DNA from 3 places in the Singulisphaera chitinilytica genome. Region 1 is predicted to be linked to each of the others. Evidence: riboswitches for the same ligand, from Rfam matches in the RefSeq annotation. Region 1 holds a riboswitch; each other region holds the start of a gene.
The links. Region 1 has a riboswitch for cobalamin ahead of ACOYYX_RS22550 (DUF1559 domain-containing protein). Riboswitches for the same ligand answer to the same signal wherever they lie in the genome.
Positions count from the first base shown of each region.

Region 2: another riboswitch for cobalamin. It lies ahead of ACOYYX_RS20985 (DUF1559 domain-containing protein); the one in region 1 lies ahead of ACOYYX_RS22550 (DUF1559 domain-containing protein).
Region 3: another riboswitch for cobalamin. It lies ahead of ACOYYX_RS21075 (DUF1559 domain-containing protein); the one in region 1 lies ahead of ACOYYX_RS22550 (DUF1559 domain-containing protein).

Region 1 covers NZ_CP186274.1:5,666,559-5,670,999, reverse strand. The annotation lists gene ACOYYX_RS22560 (ribonucleoside-diphosphate reductase subunit alpha) at 1-209, shown strand, start outside; gene ACOYYX_RS22555 (ribonucleotide-diphosphate reductase subunit beta) at 264-1,262, shown strand; gene ACOYYX_RS22550 (DUF1559 domain-containing protein) at 1,467-2,453, opposite strand; cobalamin riboswitch at 2,570-2,769, opposite strand; gene ACOYYX_RS22545 (hypothetical protein) at 3,100-3,240, opposite strand; gene ACOYYX_RS22540 (non-ribosomal peptide synthetase) at 3,266-4,441, opposite strand, start outside.
Region 2 covers NZ_CP186274.1:5,265,616-5,270,056, forward strand. The annotation lists gene ACOYYX_RS20975 (hypothetical protein) at 1-643, opposite strand, end outside; partial or broken gene ACOYYX_RS20970 (RNA polymerase sigma factor) at 1-8, opposite strand, end outside; gene ACOYYX_RS20980 (hypothetical protein) at 1,101-1,463, shown strand; cobalamin riboswitch at 1,603-1,805, shown strand; gene ACOYYX_RS20985 (DUF1559 domain-containing protein) at 1,918-2,940, shown strand; gene ACOYYX_RS20990 (hypothetical protein) at 3,040-3,171, shown strand; gene ACOYYX_RS20995 (hypothetical protein) at 3,168-3,308, shown strand; gene cobT (nicotinate-nucleotide--dimethylbenzimidazole phosphoribosyltransferase) at 3,305-4,369, shown strand; gene ACOYYX_RS21005 (adenosylcobinamide-GDP ribazoletransferase) at 4,366-4,441, shown strand, end outside.
Region 3 covers NZ_CP186274.1:5,284,649-5,289,089, reverse strand. The annotation lists gene ACOYYX_RS21085 (hypothetical protein) at 59-310, opposite strand; gene ACOYYX_RS21080 (hypothetical protein) at 1,051-1,260, shown strand; cobalamin riboswitch at 2,045-2,246, shown strand; gene ACOYYX_RS21075 (DUF1559 domain-containing protein) at 2,368-3,396, shown strand; gene ACOYYX_RS21070 (hypothetical protein) at 3,449-3,628, shown strand; gene ACOYYX_RS21065 (hypothetical protein) at 3,684-4,430, shown strand; gene ACOYYX_RS21060 (hypothetical protein) at 4,427-4,441, opposite strand, start outside.

The DNA.
Region 1 (4,441 bases):
CGCTCAACCTCTTCATCGAGAGCCCGAGCATCGGCAAGCTCTCGTCTATGTACATGTACGCCTGGAAGAAGGGCCTCAAGACGACCTACTACCTGCGCTCGCGCCCGGCGACCGGGATCGCCAAGACGACCACAGGCAAGGTCGTCGAGGCCGCGAAGAATATCGCCTGCTCGCTCGAGAACCCCGAGACCTGCGAGTCTTGCCAGTAAGTCTCGCCGCTCTCAAATGGATCCCGTCTCTTTGAACCCGAAAGGACTCTCGCGATGCTTCTCGACCCAGGGATGGACCTGACGCTCCGGCCGATGCGTTACCCAGTCTTCTTCGAGATGTACAAGTCGGCGATCAAGAATACGTGGACCGTGGAGGAGGTCGACTTCTCCACGGACCTCACCGACCTCGACCGCCGCGTGACGCCCGCCGAGCGTCACCTGATCCAGCGACTCGTGGCCTTTTTCGCCACGGGCGACTCGATCGTCGGCAATAATCTCGTGCTGAACCTCTACCAGCACATCAACTCGCCCGAGGCGAGGATGTACCTCTCGCGCCAACTCTACGAAGAGGCGGTGCACGTCCAGTTCTACCTCACGCTGCTCGACAACTACCTGCCGGACATGGCCGAGCGCGAGCAGGCCTTCGCGGCCATCAACAACATCCCCTCGATCAAGACCAAGGCGGACTTCTGCTTCCGCTGGATGGATTCGATCGAGAAGCTCGACCGCTTGGAGACCGCCGCGCACCGCAGGCAGTTCCTCCTGAACCTGATCTGCTTCGCCGCCTGCATCGAGGGGCTCTTCTTCTTCGGGGCATTCGCCTATGTGTATTTCCTGAGGTCGAAGGGGCTGCTCCACGGACTGGCGACGGGGACCAACTGGGTCTTCCGCGACGAGAGCGCCCACATCGCCTTCGCCTTCAACGTGATCTCGACCGCCCGCCGCGAGGAGCCCGAGCTTTTCGACGAGCAACTCGAGAATGACGTGATCGCCATGATCCGCGAGGCCGTCGACTGCGAGACAGCTTTCGCCCAGGACGTGCTCTCGCTCGGCGTGGTGGGCATGAGCCCCCAGGATCTGCGGAAGTACCTCGAGTACGTGGCCGACCGCCGGCTCGAGTCCCTCGACATCGCGCCCGTCTTCGGCTCCCGCAACCCGTTCGCGTTCATGGAGCTCCAGGACGTCCAGGAGCTCGCGAACTTCTTCGAACGCCGCGTCTCGGCCTACCAGGTCGGCGTCACTGGCGACGTCGTCTTCGGGGAAGAATTCTGATCGGAGTCGATGCTCATTCATTTCGAGCAAGACGAGGCCCATGCCGACCGGTAATTCCGGCCAGCATGGGCTTTCTTTCTCGGAGAAGTGACCGGCGTGTCGATCGAGGTTAATATTTCGATTTCGATTTATCAATCTCTTGTATGATGGTGCGTTCAAGCTGTTTGGGGAGTCAGACCCAGAAGCAGGCTTGTATGGGAAGGATCAGAGCTGATCGGCGCCGACGATCTCTCCGCCGCGCTGGGAGAGGACCGCGGCCAGGACCTTCGGGTTGATGCTCTCCTTCAGGAACCGGGCCGAGCCATCGGCGAAGGCGAAGTAGGCCCCGCCCGAGTGATAGCTGGCGAATTCCTGGGTGAAGTCGCAGCCGATCTTGCCCAGCAAGGGCGAGGTCTTGGTCACCTGGCAGGAGGCCCAGATCGTCCCGGGCACGGTGCCGTTGCGGGCGCTGATGGGGGCGCTCTGGTCGAGGAAGTTCTTGTGGCCGATCCAGTAGCCGAACATGGCCTCGTGGGCCTCGCCCACGACGACGGTGTACGTCGTCCCGTCGGTCATGGAGGTGACGGAGCTATTCGGCAGGGAAGACGTGAGCATGACTCCTCGAGGTCGGTTCGACGCGTCCCCCTGGTCGGCGTAGTTGTTCTGGCAGTTCATCTCGGGGTAGCACCGCAGGGCACGCTCCCCGAAGTTGCCCGAGTAGTCATTGCGCCCGAACTGCAGGGGCGAACTCGGGGCATCGCCGTTGGGCCGAGTGGGCGACTGATAGGCGTTGGTCGGGCAGAGGAAGACGGAAAGCGAGATGGCCCCGGCGGTCGTGTTCGCGGGCTCGATGTACCAGAGGCTCTGGTTGATGCTGTTGTAAAGAGGTTCTTGCTCGACGAACGGCAGGATGGCCGTCCCCCAACTCGCCATGCGCCTGGCCAGGGCGTTCGGCTGATTGGCGACGGTGAGGCTGGCCATGCTCATGCCGAATCCGCCGGCGGGGAAGACATTCTGGATGCTGTGATACGAGTGGAAGGCGATGCCGATCTGCTTGAGATTATTGGAGCACTGCGCACGCCGGGCGGCCTCGCGTGCGGCCTGCACGGCGGGCAATAGCAATGCGATCAGGACGGCGATGATGGCGATGACCACCAGCAATTCGATCAGGGTGAAGCCGCGAGGGGATGCGGTCGAGGGTCGGTTACGCACAGGGGTCGCAGCCTTTCCGCCGGGTCGGGCGTGAGGTCCGGGCTTCGACGCACCGGCACGAGGCCCGAAGCAGACGGTCTGCGAGCGGCCCGCCCGGATGCTTTCGGCCGAAGCATCGGAACAAGTCTCGACGGGCAGGTCTTCTGGCTCTCGACTCTTCCGGCCCCGGACGGCCTTCCCACCTCGCGGCAGTGGCATACGTGTCCGGGAGCCTGGCCGATCACAGCGGCGGCCCCGCGACGGATTCGCACCGTCTTCCCTATTATCCCCTCGCCCTGGTTCCTGGGCAGGAGGCACCGATCGAGTCGATCTATTGAAGCGATAAGACGCTTTGAATGTCAAGGGTTGCGATGAGCGTGAGCGTACGCTTTTATGCGAATGGCATTCGCGGCCCGTTGAGACGGCCTTCGTCGGTTGCCCCGCTGGAGCAATCCACTCGCGTTGTCCCAATTGGCCTAACAACGGGTGGATTTGCACGGACCGAGTGAATGAGCTACGAACTCTCCGGGCCGCCTTCGCGGACCCGGCCAGGTGCCGCACCTGACTGGGCCTCTGTCGTCGGTCCACGGGGCTGCTGAATCCGATCAAGATACTCTTCCAGCAGCGAACGGTACTGCTGGGCGAGGTACTCCAGCGCGGCCGCCCGTTACTCGCAGGCGTCGATGTTCAAAGTCAGTATTCCGTGAGCATCGTAGCGAGCGGCGGCGGCCATGATCGCGGCGGCGGCACGCAGGATGCAACGATCACGGCTCGGTTCATCCACAATTCCGAAGAAGCGGTCCGCCAATTCGTAGAACTCATGCGGTGGAGCGTCATCGATCGCACGCCGGCAGGGCGGTATCCAGCAGGCATTTCAGCGATGCGGCCAGCGTTTGGATGTTCGGCTCGCGCATGAGCGAGAGATGATCGCCGAGGGCGGGCAGGACTTCGACTTTGTCCGCCAGTGGTAGGCATCCGTTGGCGGGATCGTCGAGGCAAAATCCGGGCATGTCGATCGCTTCGGTCGCCCGGAGCAGGGTGATTCGTCCGTTGTATTTGCGAGACCACAGGCTCTTTCGGTAGGTATCCACCATCCGCTCGAATTGCCGGACCGCTGGGTCGACGTCCGGCGCCTGAACGCTTGCGGATGGGCCTGACGGTACCGGCCGTTTCCGGATGAAGGAAAGAAGCCGACGCAGCAGGTTGGTGACGAGATTTCGCCTCCAGCGATCGCGCCTGGGGAGCACCGCGGGGAAATTCAGACCCCACATATCGATGCCGGCGAAGAGCGCGACCTCGTATCCTTCTTCGCGGAGCAGGCGGGCCATCTCGAAGGCGAAATAGGCGCCGATCGAGTAGCCGCCGATGTGGTAGGGTCCTTCCGGGAAGCGTTCCCGGAGGTCTCGCACGAAGGTCTTCGCCAGGCCCTCGATATCGACGGTGTGGGACCTGCACAGATTCGCCGCGGGGTACTCGAAGGTGATGACCGGCTGGTCAGGCCCGAGCAACCCCGCCAGGTGGCGAATGGAGAGCGCCCCGAGGCCGTCGATCACCCCCGTCCCTCCCGGCAGGCAAATGAAAGGCGGCCTCGAGCTCCCGGCTTGCACCTCGACCAGCGTCGAGCGGGATGCATCGAGGCGGGCTGCACGTAGCCTTACGGCAAGCCGTCGGACGGTCGGCGCCTGGATCAGGTCCGCCACCGCGAACCGATCGGCGCAGGCTTGCTCCACCTTCGTCGCGAGCCGCAAGGCGAGCAGCGAATGTCCCCCGAGGGCGAAGAAGTTGTCCTCGATGCCGACAGGGCTGGCTCCGAGCACCTCCTCCCAAGCGGCGACCAGATTCCTCTCGAGGTCATCGCGCGGTGCGACGTAAGGGATCTCCTGCCGAAGAGCGTCGTTGCCGGGTGCGGGCAGCGCGTTGCGGTCGACCTTGCCGTTCGGCGTCAGCGGCATTTCGTCCAGCATGACGAAAGCGCCCGGGAGCATATATTCTTCCAGCCTCTCTGCCAG
Region 2 (4,441 bases), 400 kb from region 1:
TCGTCCATCCGATCCCTCCTGCCCGGATACACACAACCCGGCCGGGGATCTGAATGACTTTTCTGACCGTCATGGATTTTGGGGACGAGTCGTGGCCGCCGAGTGAGGCGGAGACGAGCAGGTTCTGAAGCCAGCCGTCTTGGAGACGATGGCGGTTGAGCCGCTCAACGGAGTAGCGCCATCCCTCCTTAGCCCGCGCCACCGCTGGGTGCCAGGGGACGTAGTTCGCCAGCCACGCCCAGGCCCGGCAGTGGAGCCGGCAGGCCGCGGCCGAGCCGTGCAGGTACTGGCCGCGGTCGAAGTCGCGGTTCATCCCGCGCAACGGCCGGTCCAGCATGTTGCTCGTCCGGTGGCCGCCCGGGTGCGAGTACGCCGCGGCATACTCCCGCGAGCGGCCGCACGGCGCCTCGACTCGCTTGAGCAGCCATGCCGACATCTCGCGGTGACGGGACCACTCGCGGAGCCGCCGCAGGCGCTGCGCGAAGCACCCGCGGGACGGGGCCCGATACGACTCCCAGACCCGCGTCGATCGCTCTCGGAATGACCCGCTGAGCTTGACCCGGCTGCGGATGCCCGGCCAGTCGTGCGGGAAACAGCGGAGCATCATGGCCATCGGGAACAGGGCCAGCCACACCTGATGCATCGCGGCCCGACCGTCGATGCTGACCGTGCGGCGAGCTTAAACCTACCGATCACGATTCATGTGATCCTCACCGCGTCGTCATAGATGACTGGTATCGCAAAACGGTACATACCGTTTTGCGCTGGCCTTGGACTTTCGTCTTACCGAGAATCCTTGCGAAAACATGAGAGGCTACGCGTCCTCTTGCGATGATGAGTCGAATGTTGTAAGTTCTCTCTCGATCGAAGGTTCGTGGGCTTCTCGGCCGAGATTTTATCCATCCTCACACGGTGGAAGTCGCTGGTTCGAATCCAGCGCCGCCCATTTCGATGTAACCCCTTGGGGGATTTTGTTCTCCGAGGGGATTTCTATGCGCGGTTGCATCGGCTAGTGAACGGCTGTCACAGTGCAAGTAGGAGTGCAAAAGCACTGAAACTGCGGGACAACAGTTCGCGAACCGCATGAGAGAGACCGCGACATGGGACGACCCGCCAAGGCGTTCTACAGCGAGAAATACGGCTGCTGGGTGACCGCCGCGCTCGGGGAGGTGCGGCGGACCAAGGCCGGGCGCACCTACCGCCCGCTGACGAGGTTCGAAGACCTGCGTCATCCGACGCGCGACCACCGCGTCGCCCAGGCGCGGCTCGACGCCGAGCTGCGCAAGGCCGAAGCGTCGGTCGTCATGGGCGACGACATCACCTTCGGCCAGTTCTCCGAGTTCTACCTGGCGGACGGGGAGAAGAGCGGCCGGCGAAGTCAGGAGCCTCTCGATCTCGCCCATCGTCCGCACGGCAAACCGAAGGTGGCCTCGAATGGGGATCTCCAGGCTTTCCGGTCCTGAGATCACCGCGTCAGGCTACACTCCCAAGATTTTCTAGCCTTCGCGGAGGTCGCTTCGCATCGTGACGTCTCGGCTCATTGTCCAGAGCCATCACGCGCTGGGCCGGCACGATCCTTGACCGCCGGGCGGCCCGTGGTTCTAATGATCTCCCTCGACAGGTGCCCCCTGCCCGACCGACTCGGGCGAGGGGGAGAATAGGGAAGCCGGTGCAAATCCGGCGCGGGGCCGCCGCTGTAATCGGTCAGGCTTCGGACGCTACGACCACTGCCGCGAGGCGGGAAGGTTGTCCGAAGGCCGCTACGAGCCGAGAGCCAGAAGACCTGCCCGTCGAGATTCTGCTGCGATGCTCCGGCCGCGGGCATCCGAGCGGGTCCCCTCGCAGACCGCCTGCACAGGGCCTTCTACGGAGCACCGGAGCATCGACCCTTGCCCTAGCCGGCAGGAAGGTCTGCTCATGGCTTCGTCTCAGTCTATTCACTCCGTCGGATTCCCATCGGCTCGACGACATGCTCGTCGGCGCCCGGCATTCTCGCTGATCGAGTTGCTGGTGGTGATCGCCATCATCGGGGTGCTCGTCGCCCTGCTCTTGCCGGCGGTCCAGGCGGCTCGCGAGGCGGCTCGCCGGGCATCCTGCCTCAATAATCTGAAGCAAATCGGCCTCGGCTTGCACGGCTTCGAGCAGGTCCATAGCTGCTTCCCGAGCCAGAGCACCGGCCTCTTCTACGACTCCCCCCCCTCGCCGCCCCGCCACGGCTGGCCGGCCCATCTGCTGCCGTATATGGAGCAATCGACGACCTTCACCAGCATGAACTTCCAGGTCCACTGGTACGACGCGGCGAACACGACGACCGCGACGGCCTCGGTCGGCATCTTCGCCTGCCCCTCGGCCCAGTCCGGTCGCGAGGGCTTCGAATTCACGCTCTACGGCAGCACGAGTGCTCCGCGTCAGATCTACCGCGGGGCGACCTGGGACTACGGGAGCGCCTATGGGATCTCCGCGGCCTTGCAGAAGATGCTCGGGATGGGGAGCAGTTCGGGCATTATCAACCTGGGCTCGGACACGGCCAGGGATCGCATCGACGACGGCTGCCCGATTGCACAGGTCACCGACGGGCTCTCGAACACGCTGCTGGTGATCGAAGTGTCCAATCGGCCCCAGTTCTGGCGTGGTCGCGGCATGGTCCCGGGCACCCCGGTCTCCAACTCGCCTCGCAATCACGTCACCGGGGGCGTCTGGGCCAGCGACCTCAAGGGGGTCGTGATCGACGGGGCCACCTACGACGGCTCGGTGTCGCCGGGCCCATGCGGGGTGAATTGCTCGAATGATAATGAAATCTATAGCTTTCATAGCACCGGATCAAACGTATTGATGGCTGATGGGTCGGCACGCTTCCTCAAAGACCGGACGCCGATCGGCATCGTCGCGGCGATGGTGACGCGCCAGGGCGGGGAGGTCGTCTCGTCGGATGCTTACTGAGCGGGCGACGAAAGGAGGACTTTCTTTATGTATCCCCGCCCCGACGCCTGAATCCGTACCTTTTCTCACGCAACCTTAATCCTTGAGGAGCCCCACCGCATGGAGTGGCTGCACGACTTGCATTCGGATGACATGATCTTCCTCGGCACGGTCTCCCTGCTCTCGGGAGTCGTCTTCGGCGTGGTGGCCAAGCTCGCCGGCGCGGGCCTGCGCAGGAGGAAGGCGCTATGATGATCCTCTTCGCACACCACCTCGAATCCCACCACGTCGGGATCGCCGCCGCCCTGTTCCTGACCGGCTCCATCATCGGCTGGTGGGGATGCACCCGCTGGATCGGTGCCGATGCCGGGGAGCGATCCTCGTCGTGAACCCAACAATCCCCAAGTCCCCCGGGCGAGACGAGGCTATCACGGAGGCGGCCCTGCACCGCCTCGATCGCCTGGCCAAGCCGGCGGGGAGCCTCGGGCTGCTCGAGGGCCTGGCCGCGCGCCTCTGCACGATCCAGGGGACCCTCGAGCCGAAGACGAGCCCGAGGCGCGTCGTCATCTTCGCGGCCGACCACGGGGTCGTCGCCGAGGGGGTGTCCGCCTGGCCCTCCTCGGTCACCGAGATCATGATTCGAGCGATCTCTCGCGGAGGGGCAGCCAGCACGGTCCTCGCCGAATCTTGCCGCGCCGAGTTGGTGCTCGTCGACGTCGGTTCCTGTTCCGATCCGATGGCACCGCATCCGGGCTATGAAGTGCGGCGGGTCGGCCCCGGGACCCGCAACCTGGCCGAGGGGCCCGCCATGAGCCCCGACGAGTTCCATGAAGCTCTGGCGATCGGCGCCGACCAGGCGCGGCGTGCTCGCGACGCCGGCATGCGGGTCGTGGCCGCGGGGGAGATGGGCATCGGCAATACGACGTCGGGCTCCTGCCTGGCATGCCTGCTCGCCGACGTCCCGATCGATAAGGCCGTCGGGCGAGGCGCGGGGGCCGATGACACGACTCTCGAACGGAAGCGTCGGGTCGTCGAGTCGGCGACCGCGCGGGCTCGACGGAGGCTCGACGATGATCCGGCCGGGGCGATCGCCGAGGTCGCCGGCTTCGAGATCGCAGCGATGGCCGGATTCTTCGCCGAGTCCCGGCGCCTCGGGCTAACGATCGTGCTCGACGGCATGATCGCCACGGCCGGGGCCTTGATCGCCGAGGTCCTGGAGCCCGGGACGGCCGACTCGATGATCGCCGCCCATCTATCCCAGGAGCCGGCCCATGCAAAGATGCTCGCGAAGCTCGGCCTCGAGCCGCTCCTGAGCAACTGGCGACTCCGCCTCGGCGAAGGGACCGGCGCCTTGCTCGCGATCCCCCTGCTGGATGCCGCCGCGGCGATGATCTCCCGGATGGATACGCTGGAAGACCTGGGGATCCTGCCCCCGGAGCCGGCCGAATGATCGACGGCGAGGTCGACGAGAAGGCGAAGCGGGGATGGTCCGTCGCACGCGTTCGGGGTGTGGTCCTGGATC
Region 3 (4,441 bases), 380 kb from region 1:
TGCCGCCAGGACGGTCGCGATTGCCGCGACTCCATCCCGTTGGGCAAATTTTCGCAGTTCAATTCCTGGAGCATGCTCCGCCCTTGCGGGCCTGCCTACCGAATTGCCTGAGTTGGGAGGCCGAATAGCGCACCACCGTGCCGCGGGCAACAGACCGTCGCGGGAAGATCGCCGACACTTCCGCCCACTCCCAGATCTGCGATTCTTCCGAGGAGAAGAAGAGGATCAGGTTGCCGAAGGTGGCGAAGATGCGTTCGTCGAGACATAGCCGCCCCTTGCGATCATGCCGATAGAGGACGACGTCCAGCATCACGGAATGAGTCATGGCTGTCGATGGATAACGTGTTCAATTATCCCGTAGTGAGGAAGCCGGAGCAGATGCCCGCGGCGGTCAGGATCCCGCCGTGGAGACTTCGAGGCCCGGGAATATGCTCCCTCTTCCGATTTCCATTGCATCGTCATCGATGACAACTAAACCCCATCGGAGGGGTCGCCAACGTATCGTGGCTCCTTACCATACGCAATTCTATCCGACATGTGACGGCTGGGCAAGCTTGGAAGAGCGGGGGATGAGGGATGAGTGGCGACGCCCCTGGGGACGAGTCTCGGCAGTTAGCTAATCTCCAAGCCGAGGTGCAGGGGCAGGGCGGAGATGGTTGTCGCAACGAATTCTGTCGGTGTCGCCATGCTTGTCGCGACGGCCGAAGACATCTTCGCCGTTGGAATGAGGGAGCGTTCCAGGGACTTCACCGAAGACTGGTGGGCTTCATCCTTAACGGCGAGCCAAGGTGGCGTGCCATACGCTTTCGGAAGACTGCTGATGCGCCGGATTTTCAACGCCCTCAGGGTGTCAATTGTGCTCCGGATGTCAGGTTGATCTGTTCATTACAACTTGTGATTGGCCGGATCTCACCCCATAGGATTGTACGGGTGACAATAACCGCATTCGGGTTTGCCATGCCAACTGATAATCGCTAGTATTTTGAATGAGTCTCTAGAGTGATCATCTCGGTGTAATTAACAAGTTGAATATTTGATGGAGTAAAATTGATGGCACGCCCCAAGATGGGACAATTGCCGAAATCTCCCGAAGAGCGATCCGAGCGGGAAACTGTCATTCACATGAAGGGTTCGCCCGAGTATGTAGATTGGCTAGAGAACGCGCATCGCGAGACGCACATCCCCAAGGTCCAAATCTTCCGCTTGGCGCTCGCAACATGGGCCGCCAAGAACGGCCTCTCACAGCCACCCGATATTTGAAGAGGAGAGGCCCTCTTGCGTCCAGGGCCAGTTTCGGCCCGGCGTGCTCGAGGTACTCCTGAGCAAGAACCCGATCGCTTACGACTCGGGAGGCCGAAGTCGCAGGCTCCAGCATCACCTGGCCCCTGACGTCGGGCTCGAGCAGCAGACCCGGCAGTTCGACCTGGTCACGACACTGTTGCGGTTCTCGATCAACCTGCCTGAGCCGAATAGCTGTTCAGCGGGAGCCGGTCCGGGGACGTTCACCAGCGGCTATTCCGCGACGTGCGAGCGACGACGCCCCGGACCTCAACCATCTCTAAAAGGGGTTGTCCTGACCAGCTCCCATAGGCACCGCCTGAAATCCCGCCTGGGTGCCGCGGGTGTCATTTCGACGGAGGCTCAAGGCGGATTCCGTGGTGATCGAGCGTTCGGCGTTCGGATTCGCCTGGATCGAGTGCCCCCGACATACTGAGACCGCCATCCGATAGGAGAGCCGTTTCTTGTCAAATCCAGGCAAGGACTTGTGTTGAAAGAATGGGGCGTCGCGCCTTGTGGAGGGGCACCGAGAGGACGTTTCATACTCCATTCCACAACTCCTCCAATAAATAACTGGTTTCAATTGATATGATGTTTTGTAAGGATGGACGGCGGCCTCGTCCCAGGCGTACAGTCGATCGGTGCTGGATTGGCGTTTTTGAGGAAAATGATCATATCATTTTTTGTATTCGCCTGAGGGGTTGAAATCGCGAGGGCATCCCGGATTCTCGGATTCGCGACTTGACGCGGGAGTGTTTGAAAGGGTGTAATGCCGCTCTCGACAGGTGCCCTCGGACTACGCAAGAGGTCTCGGGGGATAATAGGGAAGACGGTGAGAATCCGTCGTGGGGCCGCCGCTGTATTCGGCCAGGCTCCGGACAACGATGCCACTGCCCGCGGGCGGGAAGGCGGTCCGGGAGCCGTCAGGAGCCGTAAGCCAGAAGACCTGCCCGTCGAGTTGCTGTTCCGATGCTTCGGCCACTGAGCATCCGGGCGGGCCGCTCGCAGAACGTCTGCCACGAGCCTTGCGCCGGAGGGTCGAAGCGATTCGAATTCCTCTTGCCCGGCCCGGCAGAAAGAACCGCCCCCATGCCTGCGCGCATCCCCCCTCGACGCACCGGCTTCACCCTCATCGAACTCCTGGTGGTGATCGCGATCATCGCCGTGCTGATCGCGCTGCTGCTCCCCGCCGTCCAGGCGGCGCGCGAGGCCGCACGCCGCGCCCAATGCACGAACAACCTCAAGCAGATGAGCCTGGCCATATCCAATTATGAGTCGGCCACGGGCACGCTGCCCCCCGGCTCTTTCTGGGCGGCATCCGGCACCGGGGCGGGCAAGATGGCCGACGGCTTCAGCATGTTCGTCATGATCCTGCCGTACATGGAGCAGACGCCCGTCTACAACCTCGCCAACTTCAGCCTCTCGTATAAGAATTCAGCCAACCTGACCATCGCGGGGGTCGCCATCTCGGCATTCGCGTGCCCGAGCGATGCCTCCGCGGCGGAACTTCAGCCCCTCTCCCCGACGATCTATCAGGCCCCGCCCCCCGGCAACTGGGAGCAGGCCTTCATCAGTTATGCCGGATGCACGGGGACCTGGGACGTCAGGCCCAAGCTCTCCGCGAGCAACTTCCCGCAGCAGGTCGGCAACATGAATGGCACGATCTACATGTATAGTGCCACTCGCATCAGCGACATCAGGGACGGGACCAGCAACACCATCTCCATCGGCGAACGGGGCCACTCCCTGCTGTCCCAGGCCGACCAGTTGGTGAATCAGTTCTGGAACTCGGGGTACTGGTACGACACGATGTTCGAGACGTACTACCCGATCAACGCCTACAAGAAGCCGGTCGGCGTGCTCGGGGCCCGTTATGTGGCGAACGCCTCGAGCCTCCACCCCGGGGGTGCCAACTTCGCGTTCGTCGATGGGTCCGTTCGCTTCCTCAAGGACTCGATCGACTCCTGGTCGATCAACCCGGCGACCATCACCGCGGCGGGCGTGACCTTCGATTCCGCCGCCAATATGTACAACCTCGCGCCAGGGTCGAGGCTCGGAGTCTACCAGGCGCTCTCGACGAGGTCGGGCGGCGAGGTCATCAGCTCGGATTCCTACTGAGCCGATGGCGCACGTCTTTCATCCCAACGACTCCATCCAGGGATCTTCCACCATGATGGCTCCATACGCGAGGCGATCCTTCGCCGCCGCGGCCCTCATCCTGTCGGTCGCATTCACCGGGTGCTCGAATGGCGATTCCGGCTCGATCGACCTGAAAAAGCAGGCTGATCCTTCAGCCACCGGCGGCGAAAAGCCTCGCGCTTTCAGCAAGGGCGACCTCGAAGAACGTTGAGTCGTTTCGGCCCGGATTGCCCTCACGAGGTTCGCAGTTCACCAGGGAGTCAACGATGTCGGTCAATACGGCTGCGGCGGCAGCCACTCGCTCACGAGCCCGGGTCCGCTTCAACGCGGCCATGAAACTTGTGCGACGTGCGCACATGTATGCAGGGTTGTCCCTGGTTCCATTCGTCACGCTCTACGGGGTGACGGCCTTCCTGTTCAACCATCCCGACTGGTTCTCCGACCGAACCGTGCGGCTCATCACCGCGAAGGACGTCGCCGGCACGGCCCTGGCGACGTTCCCTACGCCGGCCGCCCTGGCGGAGCAAGTGGTCTCGGCCATCAACCGCGAGGCTCCTTCGCCCGTCAAGCTGTCTGACTCCCAGGCCCCGTCCTATTCGCGAGACCTGGCCCTGACCGCCCGGACTGGCGACACCGAGCAGGTCATTTTCGTCGAGCTCGAAGGGCGAGTCGGCACCGTACGCTCGGCCCCGATCGAGAAGCCGTTCAGCATGCCGGCCTGGACTCAGCGGGCAAGCTACCTCGACGTGGCTCCCGCCACTCAGGCCAGGGATGCGGTGTCATCAATCATGACGAAGTGGGGTGAGGCGCCGAAAGACATCAAGATCCGAACGCCGGCCGAACTGATTTTTGCCGTCGAGAGCGAGGGGCGGAACTGGCGCGTGGCATATAACCTCCAGAATCAGGGGATGGTGGCCACACCGACGGCCCCCAGCCTCTCCTCTCGACGCTTCCTGACCGGGCTCCATCTGGCGTGCCGGTATCCCTCGCAGGTCGATGCCCGGTGGTTCTAGGCCCTGATCGT